One region of the Nakamurella flavida genome, then DNA from elsewhere that is predicted to be linked to it. Evidence: riboswitches for the same ligand, from Rfam matches in the RefSeq annotation. Region 1 holds a riboswitch; the other holds the start of a gene.

The links. A riboswitch is a leader RNA that binds a small molecule or an ion and turns the genes downstream of it on or off. The one in region 1 is predicted to bind cyclic di-AMP.
Region 2: linked by a shared signal. The riboswitch ahead of J2S58_RS02050 (transglycosylase family protein) and the one ahead of J2S58_RS03985 (C40 family peptidase) in region 1 are both predicted to bind cyclic di-AMP.

What each region holds. Positions count from the first base shown of each region.
Region 1 is NZ_JAUSQV010000001.1:905,640-911,736, forward strand. It holds gene J2S58_RS03980 (glycosyltransferase family 4 protein) at 1-149, opposite strand, end outside; gene J2S58_RS03985 (C40 family peptidase) at 263-1,579, opposite strand; cyclic di-AMP (ydaO/yuaA leader) riboswitch at 1,589-1,753, opposite strand; gene J2S58_RS03990 (hypothetical protein) at 2,002-2,190, opposite strand; gene J2S58_RS03995 (NYN domain-containing protein) at 2,344-3,675, opposite strand; gene J2S58_RS04000 (DEDD exonuclease domain-containing protein) at 3,889-5,715, shown strand; gene J2S58_RS04005 (Lrp/AsnC family transcriptional regulator) at 5,914-6,097, shown strand, end outside.
Region 2 is NZ_JAUSQV010000001.1:463,993-470,089, forward strand. It holds gene J2S58_RS02040 (glucose-1-phosphate adenylyltransferase family protein) at 1-1,210, opposite strand, end outside; gene pgi (glucose-6-phosphate isomerase) at 1,431-3,149, shown strand; cyclic di-AMP (ydaO/yuaA leader) riboswitch at 3,542-3,732, shown strand; gene J2S58_RS02050 (transglycosylase family protein) at 3,734-4,471, shown strand; gene J2S58_RS02055 (SMP-30/gluconolactonase/LRE family protein) at 4,639-5,577, opposite strand; gene J2S58_RS02060 (hypothetical protein) at 5,704-6,097, shown strand, end outside.

The sequences.
Region 1 (6,097 bases):
GCGGCGTCGAACTCCTGTGCACCAGGCCACGCCGGGGCGTAGACGACCAGGGCGTCGGGTGGCACCTCGCGGGTCAGGGCGTGCACGTAGGACTGGATCCCGCCGGTCCGGGGTGGGAAGTCGTTCGTGATCAACAGCGTGCGCCGCACCGCGTCTCCTGTGCCTGGGATGGGGCCGGAGCATGACAGAACCGCCGACGGCAGGCCGCGAGGGCCCGCCGTCGGCGGTGGTCCGGGATGCGCCGGCCGTTGGCCGGGGGCGATCAGCCGACGCGGTGGCCGGTCGGGTTGGGGCCGCCGCCGGCGACGGTGGTGACGTAGACCGGCTTGGACTCGGTCGAGGCGTGGACGATCTGGCCGTTGCCGATGTACATGCCGACGTGGCTGACCGGCGAGTAGTACGTGACCAGGTCACCCGGCTGCAGCTGGCTCAGCGGGACGCTGGGCAGCCCGGCCTGATCGCGGGAGGTGCGCGGGATGGAGACCCCGGCCTGGGCCCAGGCCCAGGAGGTCAGCCCGGAGCAGTCGAACTGGTTGGGACCGGCTGCGCCGTAGACGTAGCGGGAACCGACCTTGGACAGCGCGGCGGCGACGGCGGCCTGGCCGGCGGAGCTGCCTCCGGAGGCAGCGACCGGGGCGGACGCGGCCGGGGCCGCGGCAGCGCTGGCGGACGACGGAGCGGCAGCGGCGGGCTCGGCCGAGCGGTCGGCCCGATCGGCCCGGGGGGCGGCGACGGCGGCGGCAGCGGCCTGGGCCGCTGCGGCCTGCTCGATCTCGGCCTGGGCGGCGCGGTTGGCCTCGGCCTGACGGGCCTCCTCGGCGGCGATCGCCGCGAGACGCTCCTGCTCGGAGAGGCTGTCGTACAGCGCCTTGTAGCTGGCGACCTGGGTGTCGAGCTCGGCCTTGCGGGTGACGACGTCGGCAGCGGCCTGCTGGGCGGCGACCTGCGCGGCGTCGGCCTCGGACTTCGCGGCCTCGGCGGCGGACTCGGCGGCGTCGGCGTCCGCCTTGGCCTGGGCAGCGGCGGCCTTCGCCGCGAGGGCGTCGGCGAGCGTGGTCTGGGTGTCCTCGGCGACCCGGTCCAGGGAGGTGACCTCGTCGAGGAAGTCGTCCGCGGAGTCGGCGGTCAGCATGGCGCTGAACTGGTTCAGCCGGGCGCCCCGGAAGCTGGCGTTGGCGAACGCGTTGACCTTGACCTGGTAACCGGCTGCGGCGGCGTCGGACTCGACCGACCGGGCCTGCGCGGCGGTCACCGCGACCCGGGAGGTGTCCACCTGGGTGGCGGCCGCAGCGGCGGCGGCGACGGCGTTCTGCTCGTCGACCTGCGCCTGCAGCACGTCCTCGTTCAGCACCTCGGACTGGCGCTCGGCGTCCAACCAGGCCTGCTTGGCGTCCTGGGCCGTCTCCGGCGTGGCCGGGTCGGCGGACGCCACGGTGGCGGGGACGAGCGCGAAGGCCAGCACGGCGGCGGTGCCGACGGCGACGGTCTTCGCGTAGGCGGTGAGCCGCCGGGAACGGGCCGAGACGCTCGTCGTCCTGAGGATGGGCAGGACGGAACGCTCGAGATGCTGATTCGCCAACGCAGGCGTGCCTTTCCTTCGTGCCGCCTACCGGGTTAGCTGACGGATTCGGGCCAGGAAGTAGCCCTACCCCGGCGTGACACGCGCACGTGCCATCGGCGGGGATTCACCCCAAAGAAAACCTGGTTCCCCGGTTCGACGGCGGAAGGCACGTCGATTCGGCGGTGACCTTGTGGCCTGCCCGTATGGCAAACCGATGTGGAAGATCTCGGTCAGGTTACGAGACGGATACGAGCGAGTCCAGTTCCGGTTGCTTGAAAGCGACATGTTCACCCGTGTGCTTTCTCACCCGGGCCCGTCCGTCGCACAGGAAGACGGGGCGCGCCCGGACGCACAGACTTCACCCCCGGCGGAGGCGCGACGGCGTTCCGACGGGTGAGCGGACTTCGTTCCGACGACCCGCAAACTCGGGGACGGACCCGTCACCCCACCGCGCGCTGCCCCCGTCGTGCCCGTGCCGCAGCGTGTTCGCGGGGAGACCGGAGCTCCAACGGGGTGACCAGGCGCAGCGGCGGGATGAGACCGGAGTCGGCCAGGACGCCGAGGGCGGCCCGCTCGGTCTCGTCCCACTCCACCCCGTCCGGGGTCGAGCCCATCAACACGGTCACCACGCAGCCGCTGCACGCCGCGCCCCGGACACTGCACTGATCGCAATCGACATGCATCGCTGGACCGTCCTTCTGTCGTCCGCCGGGCCGGATCGCCCTTCCGCACGGACGCTAGAGGCACCCTCCGACAGTCCCCCTCGCACTGATCACGACCGTTCAGCCCAGGAGATCCAGCAGCACCGGTGACGGCGCCGTCCGGGCCCCGTTCCGGCGGGCCCGCTCCACCACCTCCTTGTCGGAGGACACCACCACGACCACCCGACCGGTCGGCTCCCCGGCCACGAGATCGCGGATCACGTCGTCGGCCGGGATCCCCGGCGGCGAGAAGAGCACCCGGATGCGACGGCCCGGCGGAGCCGGGGCGACCACCGCGGCACCGTCGAAGACCACGGTGATCTCCGCCGACGTCCGCGCCGACAGCGCCGAGAGGGCACGCACGAGCCGGTCCCGCTGATCGGCCAGGGACAACGCCGGATAGCCCGTCTTGGTGACGTTGTAGCCGTCCACGACCAGGTGCGCGGCGGGCAAGGTGAGCCAGCCGGTCAACCGGGTCGCGTCCACCGGCGCGGTACCCGCCCGGGGGGCCGGCAGCGTCGCCGCCACCAGGTCGGCCGGGTCCGCCCCGCCCGAGGTGATCCCCCATTCCCGGCGCAGTCCGCGCACCGCGCCCTCGGCCGTGGCCAGCAGCAGCTCCACCCGGCGACCGTCGGCCGCCGTGCGCTCGCGACCCGCCTCCCGCAGCCTGGCCAGCGACAGCTGGGCCTGTTCGGCCCGGGCCTCGGCGTCCCGGGCACGCTCGACCGCCCCCGCGGCCTCGGCCCGCGCCACGTCGAGCTCGGCCCGCACGGCGGCCTGATCGGAACGGGCCCCCGCCTGCGCTGTCGCGAGGGCGTCCTGCAGCTCCCGGACCCGGGTGCCCTGCTCCCGCAGTCGGGTGCGCAGCCGGGCGACCTCCGGGCTCTCCTGACCCACCGCCGCGCCACGCAGCGCCTCGTCCCGTTCCAGCTGCAGCCGGTCGACCTGGTGCCGACTGCGCGCCAGCGCGTCCCGCAGTGCGTCGGTGGACGCCGCCGGGTCGGACTCGGGGTGGGCCGCCCGGACCTCGGTCAGCACCTCCGCGAGCTCGGTCGACCGCAGCAGGAAGGCCAGGGCGGCACGGTGCACCGGGTCGTCGACCCCTCGGCCACCCGACCGGCGGCCGTCCGGTGCGGCGGTCGCCGCGGGGGCGCCGGCGGCGACCGCGGCCCGGAAGGCCGGCTCGCCGTCCAGCACCCGGGCGAGGGCGGCGGCGCCCGCACGGGCCCGCTTGGCCGGGGCGAACCGGGCAACCGACCGCAGGGCGGCCGGGACCTCGGACGGCGGCAGGGTTCCCACGGTGATCGCGGCCCACCCGACCACCCGGGCGCGGACCGGCTCGGGCAGACCGCCCGTCCGGGCCGGGGATTCGGCCTCACCCTCTACCAGAGGTTGAGAGTCTGCGTCCGTCATGGCGTCCTCCTGCTCGATCCGGGTGGCACTCGTGGTCCCGGACGGTGACATTGTCCGGGGTCCGCGCGGTCCCGCCGGACGCCGCCCGTCGTCGCCCGCCGCCGCCGTCCCTGTGGCCCGGCGGGGTCATGGCGGTCCCGCGCCCGGTCGGTCACCCCGGCCCCGCCGCCTGCTCAACCGGCACTGTCGTACCGGTGTCCTAGCGTCCGCGACATGACCTTGACGAGCGGGGACCGGACCTGGACGGGGTGGGACGGCGCCGGTCGGCGTCCCCCCGGTCTGAGCCCGATCGTGCGGCCGCCGGGCAGCAGTTCCCGCCTGTCCGGACCCGCCGTGGACAGCGGCCAGCACACCTTCGACGAGCTGGGCGACCCGCTGCGCGAGGTCACCTTCGTGGTCGTCGACCTGGAGACCACCGGCGGTTCGGCCCAGACCGAGGCGATCACCGAGATCGGTGCGGTCAAGGTGCGGGGCGGCGAGGTGCTCGGCGAGTTCGCCACCCTGGTCGACCCGGGGCGGTCCATCCCCCCGCAGATCACCGTGCTCACCGGCATCTCCGACGCGATGGTGGTGGACGCTCCCCGCATCGGCACGGTCCTCCCGGGCTTCCTGGAGTTCATCCGTGGATGCGTGCTGGTGGCCCACAACGCGTCCTTCGACGTGGGTTTCCTGCGCGCGGCGTGCGCGCAGCTGCAGATGGTCTGGCCCGCCCCCGCGGTGGTGTGCACGGTCCGGCTGGCCCGGTCGGTGCTGAGCAAGGCGGAGGCACCCAGCGTCCGTCTGTCGGCCCTGGCCCCCCTGCTGGGCTCCCGGGTCGCCCCCGACCACCGCGCGCTGACCGACGCCCGGGCCACCGTCGACGTGCTGCACGCCCTCTTCGAGCGGCTCGGCACGGTCGGCGTGCACAGCCTGACCGAGCTGCGCGACGCCGCCCGGGACGTGGCGCCGGGTCGACGCCGCAAGCGACACCTGGCCGATCACCTGCCGGCGGCGCCGGGCGTCTACCTGTTCAAGGGCCCACGGGACGAGGTCCTCTACGTGGGCACCTCGCAGGACCTGCGACAGCGGGTGCGGTCGTACTTCTCGGCCAGTGAGACCCGCCCGCGCATCGCCCGCATGGTGCTGCTGGCCGAGCGCGTGGACCACGTCGAGTGCGCGCACGCCCTGGAGGCGGAGGTGCGCGAGCAACGGTTGATCGCCGCCCACCAACCTCCGTACAACCGCCGGTCGAGAGCGCCGATGAAGGTCTGCTGGGTGGTGTTGACCCAGGAGGCCTTCCCGCGCCTGTCGATCGCCCGGCGACCCGCCGACGGCCAGTCGTGTCTGGGGCCGTTCACCACCCAGCAGGCCGCCCGGACGGCTGTCGAGGCTCTGCACGACGTGGTGCCCATCCGGACGTGCACGGCACGCATCTCCCGGCGGGCGCCGTCCGGATCGGCCTGCGCCCTGGCCGAGCTCGGCCGCTGCGGGGCGCCGTGCGAGGGCCGGCAGGGGCCGGATGCCTACGCGGAGCACCCGGACCGGATCGCGGCGCTGTTCGACGGCCGGTCGGACGAGGTGCTGGTCGCTCTGCGGACCCGGCTGCAGATGCTGTCCGCCGGGGGCCGGTTCGACCAGGCCGCCGTCCTGCGCGACCGGTTGTCCGTGCTGGCCGCGGCGGTGGACCGGCGGCAGCGGCTGGGGGCCTTCGCGGCCATCGACCACCTGGTGGTGGCCCGGCCGGACGGCGGCGGGTGGGAGCTCTCCGTGGTCCGCCGGGGTCGGCTGGTGGCCAGCGGTCGGGCCCGGCGCGGGGTCGACCCGATGCCGGTGGTGGAGCTGCTGGTCGCCTCGGCCGAGACGGTCCTGCCCGGCGTCGGCCCGCTCCCGGCGGCCTCCGCCGAGGAGACGGGGACGGTGCTGCGGTGGGTGGACCGGCCGGGATCGCGCCTGGTGCAGGCGAGCTCTCCCTGGGTCAGCCCGGCCGGCGGTGCCGGGCGGTGGCGCTCGTTCATGGCCACCGCCGACCTGGCCCGTGGGTCGCTGAGCCGACGGTGGTGAGCCGACGGCGGTGAGCCGACGGTGGTGAGTCGACGGTGGTGAGCCGACGGTGGTGAGCCGACGGTGGTGAGTCGACGGTGGTGAGCCGACGGTGGTGAGCCGACGGAGATCCGCACGACGGCCGGGCCGACGGGCACGCCCCGGCATACGATGCGCCCGCCGGGGTCGAGCCCCGGCAGGGCGAGAGGGAGTGGACCGATGGTGACCGCGATCGTGCTCATCCACGTGGATGCCAGCCGCATCCCGCAGGCCGCCCAGGAGATCGCCGACATCCCCGGGGTGGACCAGGTGTACTCGTGTGCCGGTGACGTCGATCTGGTGGCGATCACCCACGCCGCCGACCACGAGCAGATCGCCGAGCTCGTGCCCGGGCACATCTCGC
Region 2 (6,097 bases), 440 kb from region 1:
AGCGGGCCGCGTGCAGAGCCGACCGGGGCGAGGTGGGATCCAGGGTCGCCCCGGGTTCCAGGACGGCGCCCGCGGCCACCCGTCGGCGGGCGCCGATCAGCACCGGCACCGGCTCGTCGGCGGTGTTCGAGCCCACCCGGGCGTCCCGCCCGACGGATGCGTTCTCCGCCACCACCGACCGTTCCACCCGTGCCCCGGCCCGGATCACCACGTCGTGCATGAGCACGCTGTCCTGGACGTGCGCGCCCGCCTCGACGCGCACGCCGGGCCCGAGGATCGAGTTCACCACCGAGCCGGCCACGTCCGCCCCGGGGGACAGCCAGGCCCGCTCGAGCTCCGCGCCCGACCGCACCCGGGCCGGGCTGCGGATCGGCATGGAGGTGAGCATCGGCCAGTCCTCGTCGTCCAGCCGTAGCGCCGGCCGGTCGCGGAGCAGATCCAGCTGTCCGTCCAGGTAGGACTCCGGGGTGCCGAGGTCGCGCCAGTACCCCTGGTGCCGCACGGCGCCGACCCGGCCCCCGTCCACCATCGACGGGATCAGCCGGTCGCCGTAGTCACCCAGCTCGCCGCCCGCGGCGGTCAGCGCCGAGAGGTGCTCGGCCAGTGCGGCCGGGGAGTACAGGAACACCTCGGTCCCCACCTCGCGGCCGGCCGGCTCGTCGGGCTTGTTGTCCACGGCGGTGACCCGGCCGCCGTCGCTCCGCACCACCAGCGCCCGCGCCGCGTCGGCGGCCCGGGGGACCGTGGTGGTCACGATGGTGGCCTCGTTCCCGCTCTCCAGGTGTTCGGTGATCACCGGCCGGTGGTCGAGCCGGAACAGGTGGTCCGCGCTGCAGACGACGAGGACGTCCGGGTCCAGCGCCTCGATGACGGGCCAGTTCTGCAGCAGGGCGGAGGCGTTGCCCTGGGCGAAGCCGTCCTGGTCCTGGCCCTGGTAGGGCGGCAGGGTGCGGAAGCCGCCGCGGGTGCGGTCCAGGTCCCAGGGTCGGCCGCCGGCCAGGTGTTCGTCGAGCAGGTGCGGTTCGTACTGCTGCAGCACCCAGACGTGCCCCAGCCCGCTGTGCGCCGCGTTCGACAGGGCGATGTCGATGAGGCGGTAGTGCCCGCCGACCGGCAGCGAGGGCTTGGCCCGGCCGACCGTGAGCGGTCCCAGTCGGGACCCCTGTCCGCCGGCGAGCACGATGCACAGGACACGCGGGGAGGACGACATCCCGACCATCCTGCCGGGCGGCCCGCCCGGCCGCACCGGGGAGACCGGCCGGCGGCCCCGACCGAGCACGGCGGGGGGAGGACGGCGCCGACCCCGGGTGCAGCCGCCCACGCGGCGACGACGAGACTGGCGCACACCCGCCGGTCGACTCCGGTCATCCGACGGGCCCTGTACCCCACGTCCCGACACCCGATGGTGCCCTGACCTCCCGGAGGCCCCCATGAGCCCGACCGCATCCGATCCCTCCACCGGGTCGACCCAGCAGTCACCGGCCTGGCAGGCGCTGCGCGATCACCTGCCCACCGTCGAGAACCTGCACCTGCGGCAGATCTTCGCCGACGACCCGGACCGGGGCAGTGAGCTCGCCGCCCACGCCGGTGACCTCTACGTCGACTACTCCAAGCACCGGGTCACCCGCGAGACCCTCGGTCTGCTGCGGGATCTCACCGCGGCGAGCGGTCTGCGGGAGCGGATCGACGCGATGTTCGCCGGGGAGCACATCAACTCCACCGAGGACCGCGCGGTGCTGCACACCGCGCTGCGTCTGCCGCGTCACGCCGAGCTGACGGTCGACGGGCAGGACGTCGTCGCGGAGGTGCACGAGGTGCTCGACCGGATGGGCGAGTTCGCCGGACGGGTCCGCTCCGGGGAGTGGACCGGTGCCACCGGCAAGCCCATCGCGGCGGTGGTGAACATCGGCATCGGCGGGTCCGATCTGGGCCCGGTGATGGCCCACGAGGCGCTGAAGAGCTACGCGCAGCGGTCCCTGGATTGCCGTTTCGTCTCCAACATCGACCCCACGGACGTCTACGAGAAGACCCTCGATCTGGACCCCGAGACCACGCTGTTCATCGTGGCCTCTAAGACCTTCACCACCCTGGAGACGCTGACCAACGCCCGGCTGGCCCGCACCTGGCTGACCGACGGTCTCGCGTCCGCGGCGGGGCTGACCGCGGAGCAGGCGCAGGACGCCGTCGCGCAGCACTTCGTCGCGGTGTCCACCAACGAGAAGCTGGTCGGCGAGTTCGGCATCGACACCGCCAACATGTACGGGTTCTGGGACTGGGTGGGTGGGCGGTACTCGTTCGACTCCGCCGTCGGGCTGTCGCTCATGATCGCCATCGGCCAGGACCAGTTCGCCGAGATGCTGGCCGGCTTCCACGCGATGGACGAACACTTCCGCACGACGCCGTTCGAGCAGAACGTGCCCGTCCTGCTCGGCCTGTTGAACGTCTGGTACGTGGACTTCTTCGGCTCGCAGACCCACGCCGTCCTGCCGTACTCGCAGTACCTGCTGCGGTTCCCGGCCTACCTGCAGCAGCTGACCATGGAGAGCAACGGCAAGTCGGTGCGACTGGACGGCACCGCCGTGCAGTGCGACACCGGCGAGATCTTCTGGGGCGAGCCGGGTACCAACGGCCAGCACGCGTTCTACCAGTTGATCCACCAGGGGACCCGGCTGATCCCGGCCGACTTCATCGGCTTCGTGGAGCCCAACCACGCCCTCTCCGACGCCGACGGTGGGCAGGTCGCCGGCGGGACCGACGTCCACGACCTGTTCATGTCGAACTACTTCGCGCAGAGCGCGGCGCTTGCCTTCGGCAAGACCGCCGAGGAGATCGCGGCGGAGGGCGTGGCCGCGGACGTGGTGCCGCACAAGGTGATGCCGGGCAACCGGCCGTCCACGTCGATCATGGCGCAGCGCCTCACCCCGTCGGTGCTGGGCCAGTTGGTCGCCCTCTACGAGCACATCACCTTCGTCCAGGGCGTGATCTGGGGCATCAACAGCTTCGACCAGTGGGGGGTCGAGCTGGGCAAGGCCATGGCCAAGGAGCTGGCCCCGATGCTGACCGGCGAGCAGAGCACGCAGGGCCAGGACGACTCGACGGTCACCCTGGTGCGCCGCTACCTGCAGGGCCGCGGGCGGGCCCAGGCCTGATCCGTGCACGGCGCGTCCGGTCGGTCGCCCGGTCTCCAGGACCGGGCGCACCGACCGGTTCGATCTGGTGTCACTCTTCGTCACGTGACGGCGGTCACCAGGGGTGACGGGACCCGTTTCCGCCCCGGACGACTGGGCGGAGTACCCCCGATCGAGTGAAAATTGCCACCCCGAAAGGCCCAGCGTCGATCGGGGCAATCCGGCAGGCCACCGGCAACGATCTGGGAAAACGATGGAAGAGACCGTTCGGACACTGGATCGTGACCGGTTCGAGATACGCCGGGAAGTCCTTGCACGTTCAGGTTCGGTCCGTATGGTCGCCTTCGGTCGAGGGGAAGCCCACGGCCACCCACACCACCTCGAGACCCAGCGCCGAACGCTGTCCACCCGGGTCTCGGGACCTCCCGATCGGAAGAAAGCTCGGACAGCGGCGGGGAACCCACCGAAGTACGGGGATCGCACCACGATCCCCTCGGGGTGAAGCCGGAGAGATCCGGCCGGGCGATGACCCCCTGGACGTCCTGACACGACGACCAGCGCCCGAATCCGACAGCTCACCTCGCAGGCGCAGCCAGGGGATCAACATGTCGAACTACATCGGACGCCACCGCAAGGCCTCCAAGACCCGCTCCATCGCCGTCAAGGGCGCGACCGTCGGTGTCATCGCCGGTGCCGCCGCCCTCGGCCTGTCCGGCACCGCCTCGGCGGCGCCCGACTCCACCTGGGACGCGGTCGCGCAGTGCGAGAGCAGTGGCAACTGGTCGATCAACACCGGCAACGGCTACTACGGCGGCCTGCAGTTCTCGCAGTCCACCTGGAACGCCTTCGGCGGCCAGGAGTACGCCTCCCGCGCCGATCTGGCCACCAAGGCCCAGCAGATCGCCATCGCCGAGAAGACCCTGGCCGGCCAGGGCTGGGGCGCGTGGGCCTGTGCCTACGCCGGTGGCCAGGAGGGTCCGACGCAGCGCAGCGTGGCCGCCGACAGTGGGTCCTCCAGCCGTTCGCAGGCTGCGGAGACCGAGCAGGCGCCCGCCGCCTCCCGCTCGCGCTCCAGCGAGCGCACGGAGTCCGTCGAGTCCACCCGGGCCACCGTGTCCGAGGGCGAGTCCCGCTCGAGCCGGCACAGCGAGTCCGCTGAGGCGCCGGTCGTCGCGGCCAGCGCGGCCGACGGCACCTACACCGTCGTCTCCGGCGACACGCTGTCGAAGATCGCCACCGCCCAGGGCGTCTCCGGTGGTTGGGAGGCCGTGTTCGCGGCCAACCAGGACATCATCAGCAACGCCGACCTGATCTACCCGGGCCAGGTCATCCGCCTCGGCTGATCCACCCTGCGACACCTGACGGGCGTCCCACCTCCTCGCGGAGATGGGGCGCCCGTCCTCGTACCGGGACCCTCGGGCCCAGCTGCGGACCCGCCGCGACACCCGCCCGGCGGCCGACGGCCTCGGACTGTCGGGAGGGGATGTCCGCATCGCCGTCCGGCACTCGGTCAGCGGGGGACCGGCACCACCGTGTAGCCGGCGGTGAGCGGCGACTCCACCCCGAAGCGCGCGTTGACGGCCCACAGCGACCCACCGGACCGGGTGACCGTGGTCGGCACGTCGAACTGCGGGCTGGTGATGGTCCGCACGAGCTCACCGCGGTCGCCCGTGCGGGACAGCCGGAACTCCGCGATGCGGTTCAGCCGGTTCTGCACGACGTACAGGGTGCGGCCCTGCCGCAACAGGCCGTCCCCGTTGAGCACGTCGACCCCGCCCAGGTCGACCGGGGTGGTCACCCCGGTCCGGGGATCGAGCCGGAACAGCAGCCCGGCGTTGGACTGCACGACGAGCAGACCCTTCCCGTCCGGCGTGGTCTCGATGCCGTTCAGGTTGGTCGCACCGGGCACCACCTGCACGGCGCCGGTCAGCGGCAGGGCGGAGAACGAGTCCGGCAGGCTACGGCCGGTCAGCGCGACGACGTAGACCACCGGGAACCGTGAGTCGGTGAAGTAGGCGGCCCGCTCGGTGACCACCACGTCGTTGATGAACGCCGCGCCGCTGCCGTCGAAGGTGTACCGGGCGAGTTCCGCGCCGGTCCGGGTGTCGTAGACCGTGCCCAGTCCGGTGGACCCGCCGGCGACCCACAGGCGCTGACGGGAGTCGACCTCGGTCCCGGCCGCGAATCCGCCGGTGGTGCCCGGTACGAGGACGGCACCCTCACCCGTACGCAGGCTGCCCCGGTAGATGGCTCCGTCGGTCCGCGAGCCGACGAAGAAGGTGGAACCGGTACTGGAGATGCCCTCGGGCTGGAAACCGGCGGGCAGGTCGATGGAGGTCGGCCGGCCCGGACCGCCGCCGGGATGGGCGGTCGCGACAGGGGCCGACACCACCCCCACGGTGAGGGCGAGCAGGACGGGGGTGAGGACTCGGACCCATCGCACACGCATGCGGCTCCACGTCGAGGGATGTCGTCCCTCCTGCATACGCGATACCCGACCGCGCCGTTCAGTGGGCCCGAACGGGCTCCGACGCGCGACGACAAGAAAAGTTGTCCACGACAATCAGGATTGTCGTTGACAACACAGGTTGTCGGCGGGCATGCTTCCTGCATGGAGCTGGCCGAGATGTACGACTACATCGAGTCCCTGCTGGCGGAGGCGGTCACCATGCCGCATCCCCCGGAGGACGAGATGGAGGCGGAGCTCCGCCGCATCAAGCTGCTCTCCCGGGCCCGGCTGGTCCTCGACATCATGGAAGCCCAGTCGGTGCACGCGCTCCGCACCACCCTGCCCCAGGCCAGCTACGACACCATCGGGCACGCCCAGGGCATCAGCAAGCAGGCCAGCCGGATCCGGCACACCAAGCTGGAGCAGGTGCTCAAGGTGCACCAGATGGACGGCCGTCGCCACAGCCTGGCCAAGGCGGTGGTCAGCACCAAGCACCGCCGGGCGGCCAAACCCGTCCGCC